DNA from 2 places in the Thioalkalivibrio thiocyanodenitrificans ARhD 1 genome. Region 1 is predicted to be linked to the other one. Evidence: predicted binding sites of a transcription regulator. Region 1 holds the regulator's gene; the other holds the start of a gene.
What was found. The regulator FNR, encoded in region 1, switches genes on or off when oxygen is low (the NO sensors DNR and NnrR bind a similar motif). The targets are predictions, from matches to a motif close to TTGATNTANATCAA.
Positions count from the first base shown of each region.

Region 1 (7,657 bases):
TGTCTAGCCAGTCTTCGGACATGATACTCCCGCCCGGCCGGAAAAGCCGGAGTGTGCGACTTTATACGCTAATCATGAAAGTTTAAACCGCGCCGCCCCCGGGACGGCGGCAGGGACGCCGCCTTCAAAGGCGCACCTCGACCCCCCGATCCGCCATGAAGCGCTTGGCCTCGCCCACCGTGTGCTGGCCGAAGTGGAATATGCTGGCGGCCAATACTGCATCGGCGCGCCCGAGTGTCACCCCGTCGACCAGGTGCTGGAGGGTGCCCACGCCGCCGGAGGCGATCACGGGCACGCGTACCGCGTCGGACACGGCGCGGGTCAGCTCGATGTCAAAGCCCTGCTTGGTGCCGTCCCGGTCCATGCTGGTCAGCAGGATCTCGCCGGCACCGCAGGCCACCATGCGCCGGGCCCAGTCCACGGCGTCCAGCCCCGTGGGCTTGCGCCCGCCGTGGGTGAAGATCTCCCAGCGGGGCGCCTCGCCGGGTGCTGAGACCCGCTTGGCGTCGATGGCCACGACGATGCACTGCGAGCCCACCCGTTCGGCCGCCTCGCGCACGAAATCCGGGTTGAACACCGCGGCGGTATTGATGGACACCTTGTCGGCACCCGCGTTGAGCAGCCGGCGGATGTCCTCGACACGACGGATGCCGCCGCCGACGGTGAGCGGAATGAACACCTGGGACGCCACCTCCTCCACCACATGGACCATGGTCTCGCGATCGTCGCTGCTCGCGGTGATGTCCAGGAAGGTGATCTCGTCTGCGCCCTCGGCATCGTAGCGCCGGGCGATCTCCACCGGATCGCCCGCGTCGCGGATGTCCACGAAGTTGACCCCCTTGACCACACGGCCACGGTCCACGTCGAGACAGGGAATGATGCGTTTCGCGAGACTCATAAGGCGGATACGGGTTGAGGGATACAGGATGCGGTAGGGGGGCGGACCCGCCGCTCGCATCCCGCCCCCTATTGGTCGGCGACCTTCTGGGCCTCGGCAAGATCAATGGTGCCTTCATAGAGGGCGCGGCCGACGATCACCCCGTCGATGCCTTCCTCGCTGACCGCGCACAGGCGCCGGATATCCTCCAGATCGGTGACCCCGCCGGAGGCGATCACCGGCACATGCACCGCCTGGGCAAGTTTGACGGTGGCGTCCACGTTCACCCCCTGCATCATGCCGTCGCGGGAGATGTCGGTATAGACGATGGCGGCCACCCCGTCCTGCTCGAAGTGCATGGCCATGTCGACCACGTCGTGATTGGACAGCTTGGACCATCCGTCGATGGCCACCTTGCCGTCCTTCGCATCCAGGCCGACGATGATCCGCCCCGGGAATTCCAGGCACAGGTCATTGACGAAATGCGGCGCGCTCACCGCCTTGGTGCCGATGATCACCCACTGTACGCCGGCATCCAGGTAGACCTGCACTGTATCGTCGTCGCGGATGCCGCCGCCCACCTGCACGGGCAGATCCGGGTATTTCGCCACAATCTCGCTGATGATGCCGGCGTTACGCGGTTCACCGGAGACGGCACCGTCCAGATCCACCACGTGCAGACGCCGGGCCCCGGCATCCAGCCAGCGACCGGCCACTTCCACCGGGTCGTCGGAAAAAACGGTCGCATCATCCATCTTGCCCTGACGCAGACGCACGCACTTGCCGTCCTTGAGGTCAATGGCCGGTATCACCAACATGCCTGTTTCTCCCACGAAAGTCATGATGACCCCTTGCCATCCCAGCGCATGAAATTCCTGAGCAGGGTGAGCCCCGGGGCCGCACTCTTCTCGGGATGGCACTGAATGGCGAAGATGTTGTCCCTTGCGATGGCCGACGTAAAACGAATGCCATACTCGGTGGTGGCCGCCACCAGGGCTGGATCGCCGGCCTGCAGATGATAGCTGTGCACGAAATAGAAGCGGCTGTCCTGGGCGATATCGCGCCACAGGGGATGTTCCATGATCTGATGCACCTGGTTCCAGCCCATGTGGGGAATCTTCAGCCGGGGGCCACCCCCGGCCTCCTGCAGATCCTCTCCGAAAAATCGCACCTGGCCCGGGAGCACGCCCAGACACCGGGTGCCACCATTCTCCTCACTATAGTCCACCAGCACCTGCATGCCCATGCAGACGCCGAGAAAGGGGCGATCAGCGGCGGTGCGGCGCAGCGCCTCGTCGAGCCCCCGGGCGGTCAACGCGGCCATGCAGTCCCGTGCGGCCCCCTGGCCCGGAAAGACCACCCGTTCGGCATCCAGAATCACCTCGGGGCTGTCGGTCAGCGATACGCGGGTACCTGCCGGCGCCACGTGCTCCAGCGCCTTGACCACGGAGCGCACGTTGCCCATGCCGTAATCGACCACTGCCACGGTGTTCATTCTGCGAGGATCCGGGAATCTGCGATGACTGGATGGATGAGTCCGTGCGGGCCCTCTCAGAGGCTGCCCTTGGTGGAGGGCGTGGCCCCCGGGATACGCGGGTCCGCTTCCGCCGCCATGCGCAGCGCCCGGCCGAAGGCCTTGAAGACGGTCTCCGCCACATGATGGGCGTTCTGCCCGCGCAGATTGTCGATATGCAGCGTCACGGCAGCATGATTGACGAAGCCCTGGAAGAACTCGCCGAACAGGTCCACATCGAACTCGCCGATGCGCGCCCGGGGATAATCCACGTGGTATTCCAGGCCGGGACGGCCGGAGAAATCCACCACCACGCGGGACAGCGCCTCGTCCAGGGGCACGTAGGCGTGCCCGTAGCGGCGGATGCCCTTCCTGTCGCCCAGCGCCTTCGCCATGGCCTGACCCAGGGTGATTCCGATGTCCTCCACCGTGTGGTGGGCATCGATGTGCAGGTCCCCTTCGGCGTCGATCTCGAGGTCCATGACCCCGTGCCGGGCCACCTGGTCCAGCATGTGCTCCAGGAAGGGTACGCCCGTGCTGAACTGGCCCCGGCCCTGGCCATCCAGATTGACCCGGGCCCGGATCCGGGTTTCCAGGGTATCGCGGGAGACCTCGGCGATTCGCTTGGACATGGTGATGCAGGAAATCCGCAGGATTGTAACGGGTTGTCATCATAGCACAGGCGCCTGTGCTTACACGCCCTATCACTCCGGGACAGGTTGTGGGGATGTCAAGGCTCGGGTATCTTGAGTATGCGGCTGCCGTTGCGCCGCCCCAAGCCACGGGAACCGAGCGAATGCCATCCTCGAATATCGTCGACCTTCACGGACTCAAGCAGGCCTGCAGCGCTTGCAGCCTCCACGACCTGTGCATTCCCATGGGTATCACCAATGAGGAGCTCGAGTCCCTGGAGAAGATCATCAACCGGCGCCGGCCCCTGCACCGGGGCGACTACCTGTACCGTCCCGGCGACCGCATGGAGGCGCTCTATGCGGTGCGCTCAGGCTCGGTCAAGACCTCGGCCCTGAGCGACGACGGCCAGGAGCAGGTCACCGGCTTTCACCTGCCCGGAGAACTCCTGGGCCTGGACGCCATCAGCGAGGGGACACACCCGTGCGCCGCGCGCGCGCTGGAGACCACTTCCGTGTGCGAGATCCCCTTCGACCGCCTGGAGGAGCTCTCCGGCAGGGTGCCTGGTCTCCAGCGGCAGCTGTTTCGCATCATGAGTCGGGAGATCCAGACCGACGAGCACCTGATGACCCTTCTGGCCAAGAAATCCTCCGACGCGCGGCTGGCCGCCTTCCTGTTGAGCCTGTCCAGCCGCTTCGGGGAACGGGGTTTCTCCCGCCAGGAGTTCAACCTGACCATGTCACGCAACGACATCGCCAACTACCTGGGTCTGGCGGTGGAGACGGTCAGCCGGCTGTTCACCCGGTTCCAGGAGAGCGGCCTGCTGTCCGTGGACCGCAAGCTGGTGGAGATCCTGGACATGGACCGCATGCACCAGGTGGCCGGCGCCCAGAGCGTGGACGAACCCCACTCGGACAAGCATCGCGGATAAAGGCGATTCAAAGTTCAAAATTCAAGATTCAAGAGGGAGGCCCTTCCTTTTGAACTTTGAATTTTAAATCTTGAATCGCCTTCCTCACCCCTCGATCCAGAACGTGACCGGGCCGTCGTTCACGAGACTCACCTGCATGTGCGCGCCAAAGCGCCCGGCGGCCACCCCGGGATACACCTCGCGGGCCCGCGCCACCAGCGCCTCGAAGAGCATGCGCCCGGTGTCCGGGTCTGCGGCGGGCGTGAAACTGGCCCGCATGCCTTTGCGGGTGTCGGCGGCCAGGGTGAACTGGGGCACCAGCAGCAGGCCGCCTCCGACGTCGCGCAGGCTGAGGTTCATGCGCCCGGCCCCATCCTCGAACATCCGGTAACCCAGGATCCGTTCCAGCAGGCGCTCCGCCCGCGCCCCGGTATCGCCCCGCCGCACCCCCACCAGTGCCAGCACACCCGGACCGATCTCGCCCACCGTTTCGCCTTCCACCCGCACCGACGCCCCGGTCACCCGCTGCAACAGGCCGATCAAGCCAGGCGCTCCGCCAATGCATCGGTGGCCCGGATCAGGGCGTCCACGATCCCCGGCTCGCCGGCGGAATGTCCGGCATCGGCGATGATCTCGAACCCGGCCCGGGGCCAGACCCGATGCAGGGCGTGGGCCTGATCCAGGGGACACACCACGTCGTAGCGGCCATGCACGATGGTGCCGGGGATATCCGCCAGGCGATGGGCGTCGCGCAACAGTTGATCCGGTTCCAGGAAGGCATCGTTCATGAAGTAGTGACACTCGATCCGGGCCAGGCTGAGCGCCACGTGGGGATCCTGGAAATGGGCAACCACCGACGGGTTGGGCAGCAGGGTGGCCGTGCGACCCTCCCACTCCGACCACGCCTTGGCCGCCGCCATCCGGGCCACCTCGTCCTGCCCCGTCAGGCGCCGGTAGTAGGCGGCGACCATGTCATCGCGCTCCGCCTCGGGAATGGGCGCCAGGTAGTCGTCCCAGTAGTCCGGAAACAGCCGGCCGGCACCGTCCTGGTAGAACCAGCGGATGTCCCGGGGGCGGCACAGGAAGATGCCCCGCAGCACCAGCCCCAGCACCCGCTCGGGATGGGCCTCTGCATAGGCCAGCGCCAGGGTGGAACCCCAGGAACCCCCGAAGACCACCCAGCGATCGATGCCCAGGTGCTCCCGGATGCACTCCATGTCCGCCACCAGGTGCGCCGTGGTGTTGCCCTCGAGCGCCGCATGCGGCCGGGAGTGCCCGCATCCCCGCTGGTCGAACAGCACGATCCGGTAGCGGGCGGGATCGAAGAAACGCCGGTGCCAGGGCTCGCACCCGGACCCGGGACCGCCATGGAGGAACACCACGGGGAGGCCGCCGGCGTTGCCGCAGGTCTCCAGATGCAAGCGGTGGATGTCATCCACCGCCAGGGTTTCGACGCGGTGCGGTTCGATGGGCGGATAGAGGCTCTTCATGGCTGATTCCGGCAACAGGGATGATCGTCCCGCCCGAAGGCAGAGTTTCGCCTTCGAACCGGCAAGGGATCTCCATCATAGCCTCTCGAACCCCTACATCTCACCACCCCGTGACGCCGACCACCCGACGGGCTGCGCCGCCACGCCCCGTGGCAAGCGGTGGCCGGACAGGAGCCGATCCGGGCTCACCCCGGCGCGAGCGTAGGCGGAATCCTACAACCAAATGTGGACCAACCTCACAATTACCCGGTTTCTCCGGCTTTCGCGGGTATGGCGGATGGCGGATCATCTTCATGGAAGCCACGGAGGGAGGGTCCAGGAGACCCGGACAGTCATCGGCAGGACGCCGGCGTCCGGTCGTGGCAGGACGTCACCAGGGAGCTTCATATCACCAATGGGCCAGGATGGCCTGGCCCCGGCGCCAGGAAGGTGCCGGGGTTTTTTTTGCCCGTCAGATTCCCAGCCATGCATCGAGGATGCCGTGGGCATCGTCCACCCCCTCGCGCCTGAGGGCGGAGAATGGCTGGACGGTCGCCTCGATACCGGCCTCGCCCAGGGCGTCGGCCACTGCCCGGGCGGTATCCATGGCCGGACCCCGGCGCAGTTTGTCGGCCTTGGTCAGCAGAACATGCACGGGCAGATGCCGCTCGGCAGCCCAGCCGAGCATCTCCCAGTCCTGTGCCGTCAGCGGACGACGGATATCCATCACCACCACCAGCCCCGCCAGGCTTTGCCGCTCACCCAGATAGCGCGACATGAGCCGCTGCCAGGCCGCGCGCATGGCGGCCGGCACCTTCGCGTAACCGTAGCCCGGCAGATCCACCAGACGGCGCCGGTCGTCCAGGGCAAAAAAGTTGATCATCTGCGTTCGGCCGGGCGTCTTGCTGGTGCGGGCGAGCGCCTTCTGGTCGCATAACACGTTGATGGCGCTGGACTTGCCGGCATTGGACCGGCCGGCGAAGGCCACCTCCCGACCCTCGTCGGGCGGAAGCCCCTGGATGCGCGAGGCGCTGATGAGATACCGGGCCTGTCGGTAGAAGGGATTCAAGGGCTGCTCCAGACCCGGGGCAGCGCCCCTCGTGCTTTTGCGGGTACGGGTGATTTGTGATATACAGTGCGCCATTTTTCGACAACCACAAGGCCCCGGTCAATGGTCATGGATGCCGCCGGGGTTTTCAGCCAGCCGAACCGAGACTGATCCGGCGCGCGTGAGCGGCCTGCCGGGTTCGCCCGGATCCGGCAGGCCGGCCGGGTCGATCCTTCCCTGTTTTGATGGTGTTCAGGAGTAAATCCACGATGAAGACGTATGCCCTGATTGCGCTTGCCGCCCTCGGACTGTCCATGTCCGCCCCCCTGCTGGCGGATGCCGGTGATCCGAACCGCGGCCAGGAACTGTCCGGCGCCTGCGCCGCCTGCCATGGCGCGGACGGCAACAGCGTCAACCCCGAGTGGCCGAAGCTGGCCGGCCAGGGGGAGGCCTACCTGTACAAGCAGCTGTCGGATTACAAGCAAGGTCGCCGGCAGGATCCGCTGATGGCGGGCCAGGTGGCAAACCTGAGCGAGCAGGACATGCGCGATCTGGCGGCCTACTTTGCCTCCCAGACCGCCAGTGCCGGCACCGCGGACGAAGCCATGGTGGACCTCGGCGGCGCCCTCTATCGCGGCGGCAATGCGGCCACCGGCGTGGCGGCCTGCATCGCCTGCCACGGGCCGGCGGGCGACGGCAACCCGGCCGCCATGTTCCCCAGGGTGGCTGGCCAGCATGCCCAGTACAACGCCAACCAGCTGCGTCAGTTCCGGGACAGCTCGCGTGCCAACGATGCCGGTCGCATGATGCGCAACATCGCCCGGCGCATGACCGACGAGGAGATCCAGGCCGTCTCCGAGTTCATGGCGGGTCTCCGGCGCGACTGAGCCTTCCGGATCCGGCGGGTATGCGACGAGGGTGGCCTTGCGGCCACCCTTTGTTGTCTCTGCGGATCCGGCCCCCGGCCATGGGGGTGAACTTGTGACCGGAATGCAGTCCAATCCATTGGCGCCGGGGTTCCCGCGGGCGCAGGCCGCCCGCCAACGGTGGTCGCCCCTATCGGTTGAAGAGACACGCGAAAACAGACAATGAGCAGTACCACCGTTGACACCCGACCCCGGCGAAGGGGGCGGACCACCGCGGCCATCGTGCTGGAGTTTCTGGGTTCCATGAACCTGGCCATCACGCTGCTGGTGGCGGTCGGCATTGC
Region 1 is NZ_KB900536.1:2,539,723-2,547,379, reverse strand. Features, by position in the region: gene hisI (phosphoribosyl-AMP cyclohydrolase) at 1-22, opposite strand, end outside; gene hisF (imidazole glycerol phosphate synthase subunit HisF) at 125-898, opposite strand; gene hisA (1-(5-phosphoribosyl)-5-[(5-phosphoribosylamino)methylideneamino]imidazole-4-carboxamide isomerase) at 967-1,695, opposite strand; gene hisH (imidazole glycerol phosphate synthase subunit HisH) at 1,716-2,372, opposite strand; gene hisB (imidazoleglycerol-phosphate dehydratase HisB) at 2,429-3,022, opposite strand; gene fnr (fumarate/nitrate reduction transcriptional regulator Fnr) at 3,187-3,951, shown strand; gene dtd (D-aminoacyl-tRNA deacylase) at 4,036-4,473, opposite strand; gene pip (prolyl aminopeptidase) at 4,470-5,420, opposite strand; gene yihA (ribosome biogenesis GTP-binding protein YihA/YsxC) at 5,872-6,468, opposite strand; gene THITHI_RS0112085 (c-type cytochrome) at 6,717-7,334, shown strand; gene THITHI_RS0112080 (cytochrome c biogenesis protein ResB) at 7,536-7,657, shown strand, end outside.

Region 2 (7,657 bases), 890 kb from region 1:
CCCATTTCGAAGCAGGCGGTGAGCAGGCTCACGTGGCGTTCGGTGGCGTACTCGCCCAGTTTCTCCAGTGTCGAGGGGCCGATCTCCCGGCGCGGCACGTTGACGATGCGAAGGAATGCCGTGTCGTCATCGGGGTTGGCCAGCAGGCGGAGATAGGCCATCACGTCCTTGACCTCGGCGCGCTCGAAAAACGACTGGCCGCCGCTCACCTTGTAGGGGATGGAATGTTCCCGCAGCAGCTTCTCGAACACCCGGGACTGGTGGTTGCCCCGGTAGAGGATGGCGTAGTCCCGGTATTCGGTGCGGTGCCTGAACTTGTGTTTCATGATCTCGGAGACCACCCGGGCGGCCTCCTGGTCACCGTCGTTGCAGGGCAGCACGCGGATGGGCTCGCCTTCGCCGAGCGCGCTCCACAGGCGCTTCTCGAACACGTGAGGGTTGTTGCCGATCAGTTGGTTGGCGGTCTGCAGGATCCGGTTGGTGGAGCGGTAGTTCTGCTCCAGCTTGATGACCTTCAGGCGCGGGAAGTCCTGCTGGAGCGCCGCCAGGTTCTCCGGCCGGGCGCCGCGCCAGGCGTAGATGGACTGGTCGTCGTCGCCCACAGCGGTCAGGCCGCCGTCCACGCCGACGAGCAGGCGCACCAGCCGGTACTGGCAGGTATTGGTGTCCTGGTATTCGTCCACCAGCAGGTGGCGAGTGCGGTTCTGCCAGCGCTCGCGCACCTCGGGGTTCTCCTCCAGCAGACGCACCGGCTGCACGATCAGGTCGTCAAAGTCCACGGCGTTGTAGGCCTTCAGGGAGCGTACGTAGGCGGCATAGAGCCGGGCCTGGGCGGCCTCCTTTTCATCGGCGGCGGTGGACAGGGCCTGCTCGGGGGTGATCAGGTCGTTCTTCCAGCCGCTGATACGGTGGCGGGCCGGTTCCGGGTCCGTGGGGTCTTCGCCGCGGAAGGTGAGTTCCTTGAGCAGCGACAGGCTGTCGGCGGCGTCGAAGATGGAAAAGCCCGCCTTGTAGCCCAGGCCCTTCAGCTCCCGGCGGATGAAGTTGAGGCCCAGGGTGTGGAAGGTGGAGACCGTGAGTCCCTTGGACTCGTCCCGGTCCAGGAGCCTGGATGCCCGGGCCTTCATCTCCTTGGCGGCCTTGTTGGTGAAGGTGATGGCGGCGATGCGTTTCGGGTCCATGCCCCGGTCGCGGATCAGATGGGCGATCTTGTGGGTGATCACGCCGGTCTTGCCGGAGCCGGCCCCGGCCAGCACCAGCAACGGGCTGTCCACGTGCTCCACGGCGGCGCGCTGCTGGGGGTTCAACGGGGGCGGGGTTCTGGAGGTCATGGGCGCGGCGATTGTACAGGAAGTTGGAAGTGTGAATCGGGAAGGGCGAAATGTTATTGATTCCCACGCCCCAACTCACACTTCTCACCTGGATGCCCCTTCCAACTTCCCAATTCACCCTTCACACTTCAATGCGTGCAAACGCTTGATCAGTTCAACTTCCACCATGTGCTTGCCGGGACGCCGGGCACGGCGGTGGTGCTCTTCACCGGGCCGCACTGCGGCGCCTGCCGCCGGTGGAAGGGGCTGTTGTCCGGCATGGTGGCCGAAGGGATGCCCTGGACCCTCTACGAGGTGGACGCGGCCCGCGACGGGGGACTGGCACTGGAGTTCGAGGTGTTCCATCTGCCCGGCCTGTTTCTCTACCATGACGGGCATTACCATGCACCGCTGCACGCGGAGCCCCTGCCGCAACGCGTCCGCTCGGCGGTGGCGGAGGCTCTGGTGCGGCCCCCGAGGGAGGCGCCATGAAGGTGGAACTGGAAACCGGTCTGCTGGATGCGGCGGCATACGTGCCCTCGCCCAATCACGATGAGCGCCCCCAGGGTGTGCTGCCCGAACTGCTGGTGGTCCATGCCATCAGCCTGCCGCCGGGGGAGTTCGACGGGCCGTGGATCGGCCGCCTGTTCACTAATACGCTGGATCCGCGTGCGCACCCGTTCTTCGCCGGGATCGCCGGTCTCCGCGTGTCGGCCCATCTGCTCATTCACCGGGACGGGGTCATGGTGCAGTACGTGCCCTTTCACAAGCGTGCCTGGCATGCGGGGGTTTCCTGCTGGCAGGGGAGGGAGTGCTGCAACGACTTCTCCATCGGCATCGAGCTGGAGGGCTGTGACGATCGGCCTTTCGAGGCCGTGCAGTATGATCTGCTCGCGGCCGTGATCCGTGCGTTGCGCCAGGCCTATCCCACCCTCGCACCGGATGCTCTGGCCGGCCACTCGGACATCGCGCCCGGGCGCAAGACCGATCCGGGTCCGTGTTTCGAATGGCCGCGACTGCGGGCCGCGCTCAGGGATTCCGGCACCGGCTCCGCATGAACCGTTTGTAAGTCACGCGCCCGCGTTCGTCCCGTCGAACCGGAGATATCCGACGGGGATGCCCGGGCAATTCCATATGTGACAAAGGGTCTTTTGACCTGGATCAATTCCAAAAATCCGCGTTCCCCTGCATAGTGCTTCACGTCTAAACAAGTGTTCTCGTGCCCGCCGGGGCACGTCCGATACGGGGAGCGCTCCATGGAGCAACAGCAGACGTATAACTACAAGGTGGTCAGGCAGTTCGCCATCATGACCATCGTCTGGGGCATCGTCGGCATGGCGGTGGGCGTACTGATCGCCGCGCAGCTGGTATGGCCGCAACTGAACTTCGATATTCCCTGGCTGGGCTATGGGCGGCTTCGTCCGCTGCACACCAACGCGGTCATCTTCGCCTTCGGCGGATCGGCCCTGTTCGCGACGTCGTATTACATCGTCCAGCGCACCTGCCACGCGCGGCTGTTCAGCGACGGGCTCGCGGCATTCACCTTCTGGGGCTGGAACGCGGTGATCGTGCTGGCGGCCATCACGCTGCCGCTGGGCATGACCATGGGCAAGGAATACGCGGAACTGGAATGGCCACTGGCCATCCTGATCGCCGTGGTCTGGGTGGCCTACGCCATCGTGTTCTTCGGCACCATCATGAAACGGCGTGTGCAGCACATCTACGTGGCCAACTGGTTCTTCGGGGCGTACATCCTCACCATCGCCGTGCTGCACATCGTCAACAACATGTCGATGCCGGTGACCCTGTTCAAGTCCTACTCGATGTATCCGGGCGCCATGGACGCCATGGTGCAGTGGTGGTATGGGCATAATGCCGTGGGATTTTTCCTGACCGCGGCGTTCCTGGGGATGATGTATTACTTCGTACCCAAGCAGGCGGGACGGCCCATCTATTCCTACCGCCTTTCCGTGGTGCACTTCTGGGCGTTGATCTCGCTCTACATGTGGGCAGGGCCCCACCACCTGCACTACACCGCGCTGCCCGACTGGGTGCAGTCGCTGGGCATGGTGTTCTCGCTCATGCTGTTGGCGCCCTCCTGGGGCGGCATGATCAACGGCATCATGACGCTCTCCGGCGCCTGGCACAAACTGCGCACCGATCCCATCCTCAAGTTCCTCATCGTGTCCCTGTCCTTCTACGGCATGTCCACGTTCGAGGGACCGATGATGTCCATCAAGACGGTCAACGCGCTTTCCCACTACACGGACTGGACCATCGGTCACGTGCACGGCGGGGCGCTTGGCTGGGTGGCCATGATCTCCATCGGCGCGCTGTACGCGCTGATTCCGGTGCTCTTCGGCCGGGAGCGCATGCACTCCATGAAGCTGGTGGAGTGGCATTTCTGGCTCTCCACCATCGGGGTGGTGCTCTACATCGTGTCCATGTGGATCGCGGGCGTGATGCAGGGGCTCATGTGGCGCGCCGTGAACGATGACGGCACGCTCACCTACAGTTTCGTGGAGACCCTGGTGCCCATGTATCCGTACTACACCGTGCGTTTCCTGGGCGGTGCGTTGTTCCTCGCGGGCATGTTCCTCATGGCTTACAACGTCTGGAAGACCGTGGCCGGTGCGCGGCCCGCGGTGCAGGCCATCCCGCAGCCGGCGCATTGATCAGGGGAGAATTCAATCATGAGTCATGAAGTCTTCGAGAAAAACGTCGGCCTGATGGCCATCGGCATCCTGCTGGTCATCAGCATCGCCGGCCTGGTGCAGATCATCCCCTTGTTCTTCCTTAAGAGCACCACCGAGCCGGTGGACAACCTGCGCCCCTACACGGCGTTGCAGTTGGAGGGCCGGGACATCTACGTGCGCGAGGGCTGCTATACCTGCCACTCGCAGATGATCCGCCCCTTCCGGGCCGAGACGGAGCGCTACGGGCACTTCTCCGTGGCCGGCGAGTTCGTCTGGGACCGTCCCTTTCAGTGGGGCTCCAAGCGTACCGGCCCGGACCTCGCCCGTGTGGGAGGGCGCTACAGCGACGACTGGCATCGCATCCACCTGATCAATCCGCGCCTGGTGGTGCCGGAATCCAACATGCCGTCCTATGCATTCCTGGAGCGCCGGGAGATCAACGCGGATATCACCCCGCGCAAGCTGCGCGCGATGCAGCGACTGGGCGTGCCCTACGGCGATGACGAGATCGCCAGCGCGGCGGACGATGTGCGCGGCAAGACCGAGATGGAAGCGCTGATCGCCTATCTGCAGGTGCTCGGCACCGCCATTCCCCACCGCAGGTGACGCCATGAGCTTCGGATTCGTACAGGGCCTGCTGACCATCCTGCTGATGGTGCTGTTCATCGGCATCGTGGTATGGGCGTACAGCGGCCGGCAGAAGAAACGCTTCGAGGAGGCATCCATGTTGCCGTTCGCCGAAGATGACGCCAAGCGGGATGGGCACCGCAAAGGAGAGACGAAACATGACTGAGCATGACATGAGCGCCTTCTGGCACTGGTGGGTGGTGCTGCTGACCGTTGCCAATATCGCCGCCATCTTCTGGCTGATCCGCTGGACCAGCAAGCGCCGGCCCGGTGAGGCCGCTCAGGGCGAAGTCACCGGCCATGTGTGGGACGAGAACCTGTCCGAGTACAACAATCCGCTGCCGCGCTGGTGGCTGTGGATGTTCTACCTGACCATCGCGTTCTCGATCATTTACCTGGCCCTGTTCCCTGGGCTCGGGCGCTTTGCGGGTTTTCTGGGCTGGACCTCCGAGGGCCGTTATGACCAGGAGGTGGCGCGCGCGGAGAGCCGTTTCGGACCCATCTTCGCGGCCTACGCGGACCGGGAGGTTCCGGCGCTGGCGCAGGATCATGAGGCCCTTCAGACGGGGCAGCGGCTGTTTCTCAATTACTGTTCCACCTGCCATGGTTCCGATGCCCGGGGCGCCCCCGGGTTTCCCAACCTGACCGACGCCCAGTGGCAGTGGGGCGGGTCTGCGGACGCCATCCGGCAGACCATTATCGACGGTCGGCAGGCGGTCATGCCCGCATTGGGCGATGCCTTGGGCGCGGACGGTGTGCAGCAGGTGACCCACTATGTGCTCAGCCTCGCCGGACGCGCGGATGCCGATGCCGCGCTGGCGGAACAGGGCCAGCCGCTGTTTGCAACCATGTGCGCGGCCTGTCACGGCACCGAGGGCAAGGGGACACCGGCGCTGGGCGCGCCGGATCTCACCAACAATATCTGGGTCTACGGAGGCTCCGCGGGCATCATCTCCCGGACGATCCGGGAGGGGCGTCAGGGCGTCATGCCCGGTTTCGGGGACTTCCTCGGCGAGGACCGGGCCCATGTGCTGGCCGCCTACGTCTACAGCCTGGCGGAGGAGGGGCGCTAGGCGCCCCGCCCCTGCATGTCCGAATCGGTCAACGTCGATGAGCGCCCGCTCGTGCAGCGGGCGATCGCCGTTCTGTGGCCCTCCTTCCTGGTTGCCGGTGTTGCCACGGTGCTGCTGTTCACCTGGGTGGATCCCGCCGAGCTTTCCCAGTGCCTGGACGGCATGCCGGCAGTCACGCGCATGGAGGCCTACTCGGTGGGCTTCTTCATCCTGTGGCTGTTCGCCGCCACGGCCAGCGCACTCACCTGTTACTTCGGCCGCCCGCCGGGCCGCTGAGAAGGGCCGGGGATGCAGGCCCCGTCCCGCAGAACGTAATTCATGTCAGAACACACGCCATCCGCCGGAGACAACGACCAGGCGTTCTACGAGAAGCGGGCAAAGGTCTACCCGCGCGAGGTGCACGGGATCTTCGCCCACCTGCGCCTGCTGGGCGTGGTGGTGCTGCTCGGCATCTTCTATGGCGCACCCTGGCTGACCTGGGGCGGGCGCCAGGCCATCTGGTTCGACCTGCCCGGGCGCAAGTTCCATATCCTCGCCTGGACGTTCTGGCCCCAGGATTTCTTCCTGCTGGCGCTGCTCCTGATCATCGCGGCCCTGTCGCTGTTCTTCTTCACGGCGCTGGCCGGGCGCCTGTGGTGCGGTTATGCCTGTCCGCAGACCGTGTGGACCGAGGTGTTTCTCTGGATCGAGCAACGTCTCGAGGGGGACCGCGCCCGCCAGATGAAGCTGGACAAGGGCCCCTGGACGCCCCGCAAGCTGGCCATCAAGGGGACCAAGCACACCATCTGGGTGCTTTTCTCTCTGTTTACGGGCATCACGTTCGTGGGGTACTTCACGCCTATCGTCGAGCTGATGCCGCGTTTCTTCACCCTTCAAACGGGCGGTTGGGAGAATTTCTGGATACTGTTCTACGGGTTTGCGACCTGGGGCAACGCTGGTTTCATGCGCGAGCAGGTGTGCATCTACATGTGCCCCTACGCCCGCTTCCAGAGCGCCATGTTCGACAAGGACACGCTGGTCATCTCCTATGACCCGGCGCGCGGAGAGCCCCGCGGTTCCCGAAAGCGCGGGGTGGATCCGAGAGAGAAGGGCCTCGGCGACTGCATCGACTGCACTCTGTGCGTGCAGGTCTGCCCCACGGGCATCGACATCCGTGACGGCCTGCAGTACCAGTGCATCGGCTGCGCCGCCTGCGTGGACGTGTGCGATGAAGTGATGGACAAGATGGAGTACCCGAGAGGGCTCGTGCGCTACACCACAGAGAATGCCATGGAGGGCAAACCCGCCCATGTGCTGCGCCCGCGGGTGATCCTCTACGGCCTGTTGCTGCTGGTGCTGTTCGCGGCGCTGGCGGTCGGCATCGGTATCCGGAACCCGGTGGGCATTGACGTGATCCGGGATCGCAATGTGCTCTACCGCGAGCTGCCCGACGGGCGCGTGGAGAATGTCTACATCCTCAAGCTGCTCAACAAGACCGATGCGGTGCGCGACTACCGGGTGGAGATCCGCGGACTGCCCGGCGCGGAACTGGTGATCGACCGGACCATGCCCGTTGCGGTGCCGGCGGGCGGGGTGGTGGAGATTCCCGCCCGGGTGCGCATCGATCCGGCCCTGCTCGACATGCCGACGGCCGAAGTGATCTTCGAGGCCCGTGTGGAGGGGCTGCCGGACGAAGGCAATGAACGGCGGGGCCGGTTCGTCGGGCGGATGCAGTAAGCGGATCGGAGGCTCGTTTTTCAATCCGGCGGCCGATTGGCATTGATGTGCGTGCGGTGGCAAGCGGCTTTCGGGTTGTACAATCTGGAATCCATACAGGAATGACGTCATGCGCTATGTGAGAGAGGATACGGGTCCCTGGTACCGTCAGCCCTGGCCCTGGCTGCTGATGATTCCGCCGGTGACGGCGGTGATCGTGGGTATGGTGTTGTTGCGGGCGGCCACCTGGGAGCCT
Region 2 is NZ_KB900536.1:1,647,661-1,655,317, reverse strand. Features, by position in the region: gene rep (DNA helicase Rep) at 1-1,331, opposite strand, end outside; gene THITHI_RS0107735 (thioredoxin family protein) at 1,467-1,802, shown strand; gene ampD (1,6-anhydro-N-acetylmuramyl-L-alanine amidase AmpD) at 1,799-2,368, shown strand; gene ccoN (cytochrome-c oxidase, cbb3-type subunit I) at 2,567-3,985, shown strand; gene ccoO (cytochrome-c oxidase, cbb3-type subunit II) at 4,004-4,612, shown strand; gene THITHI_RS0107715 (CcoQ/FixQ family Cbb3-type cytochrome c oxidase assembly chaperone) at 4,617-4,799, shown strand; gene ccoP (cytochrome-c oxidase, cbb3-type subunit III) at 4,792-5,706, shown strand; gene THITHI_RS0107705 (hypothetical protein) at 5,722-5,982, shown strand; gene ccoG (cytochrome c oxidase accessory protein CcoG) at 6,025-7,422, shown strand; gene THITHI_RS0107695 (FixH family protein) at 7,532-7,657, shown strand, end outside.
Region 2: ccoN (cytochrome-c oxidase, cbb3-type subunit I) is a predicted target of FNR. The motif match lies at 2,462-2,475, and genes of this name have one in related genera.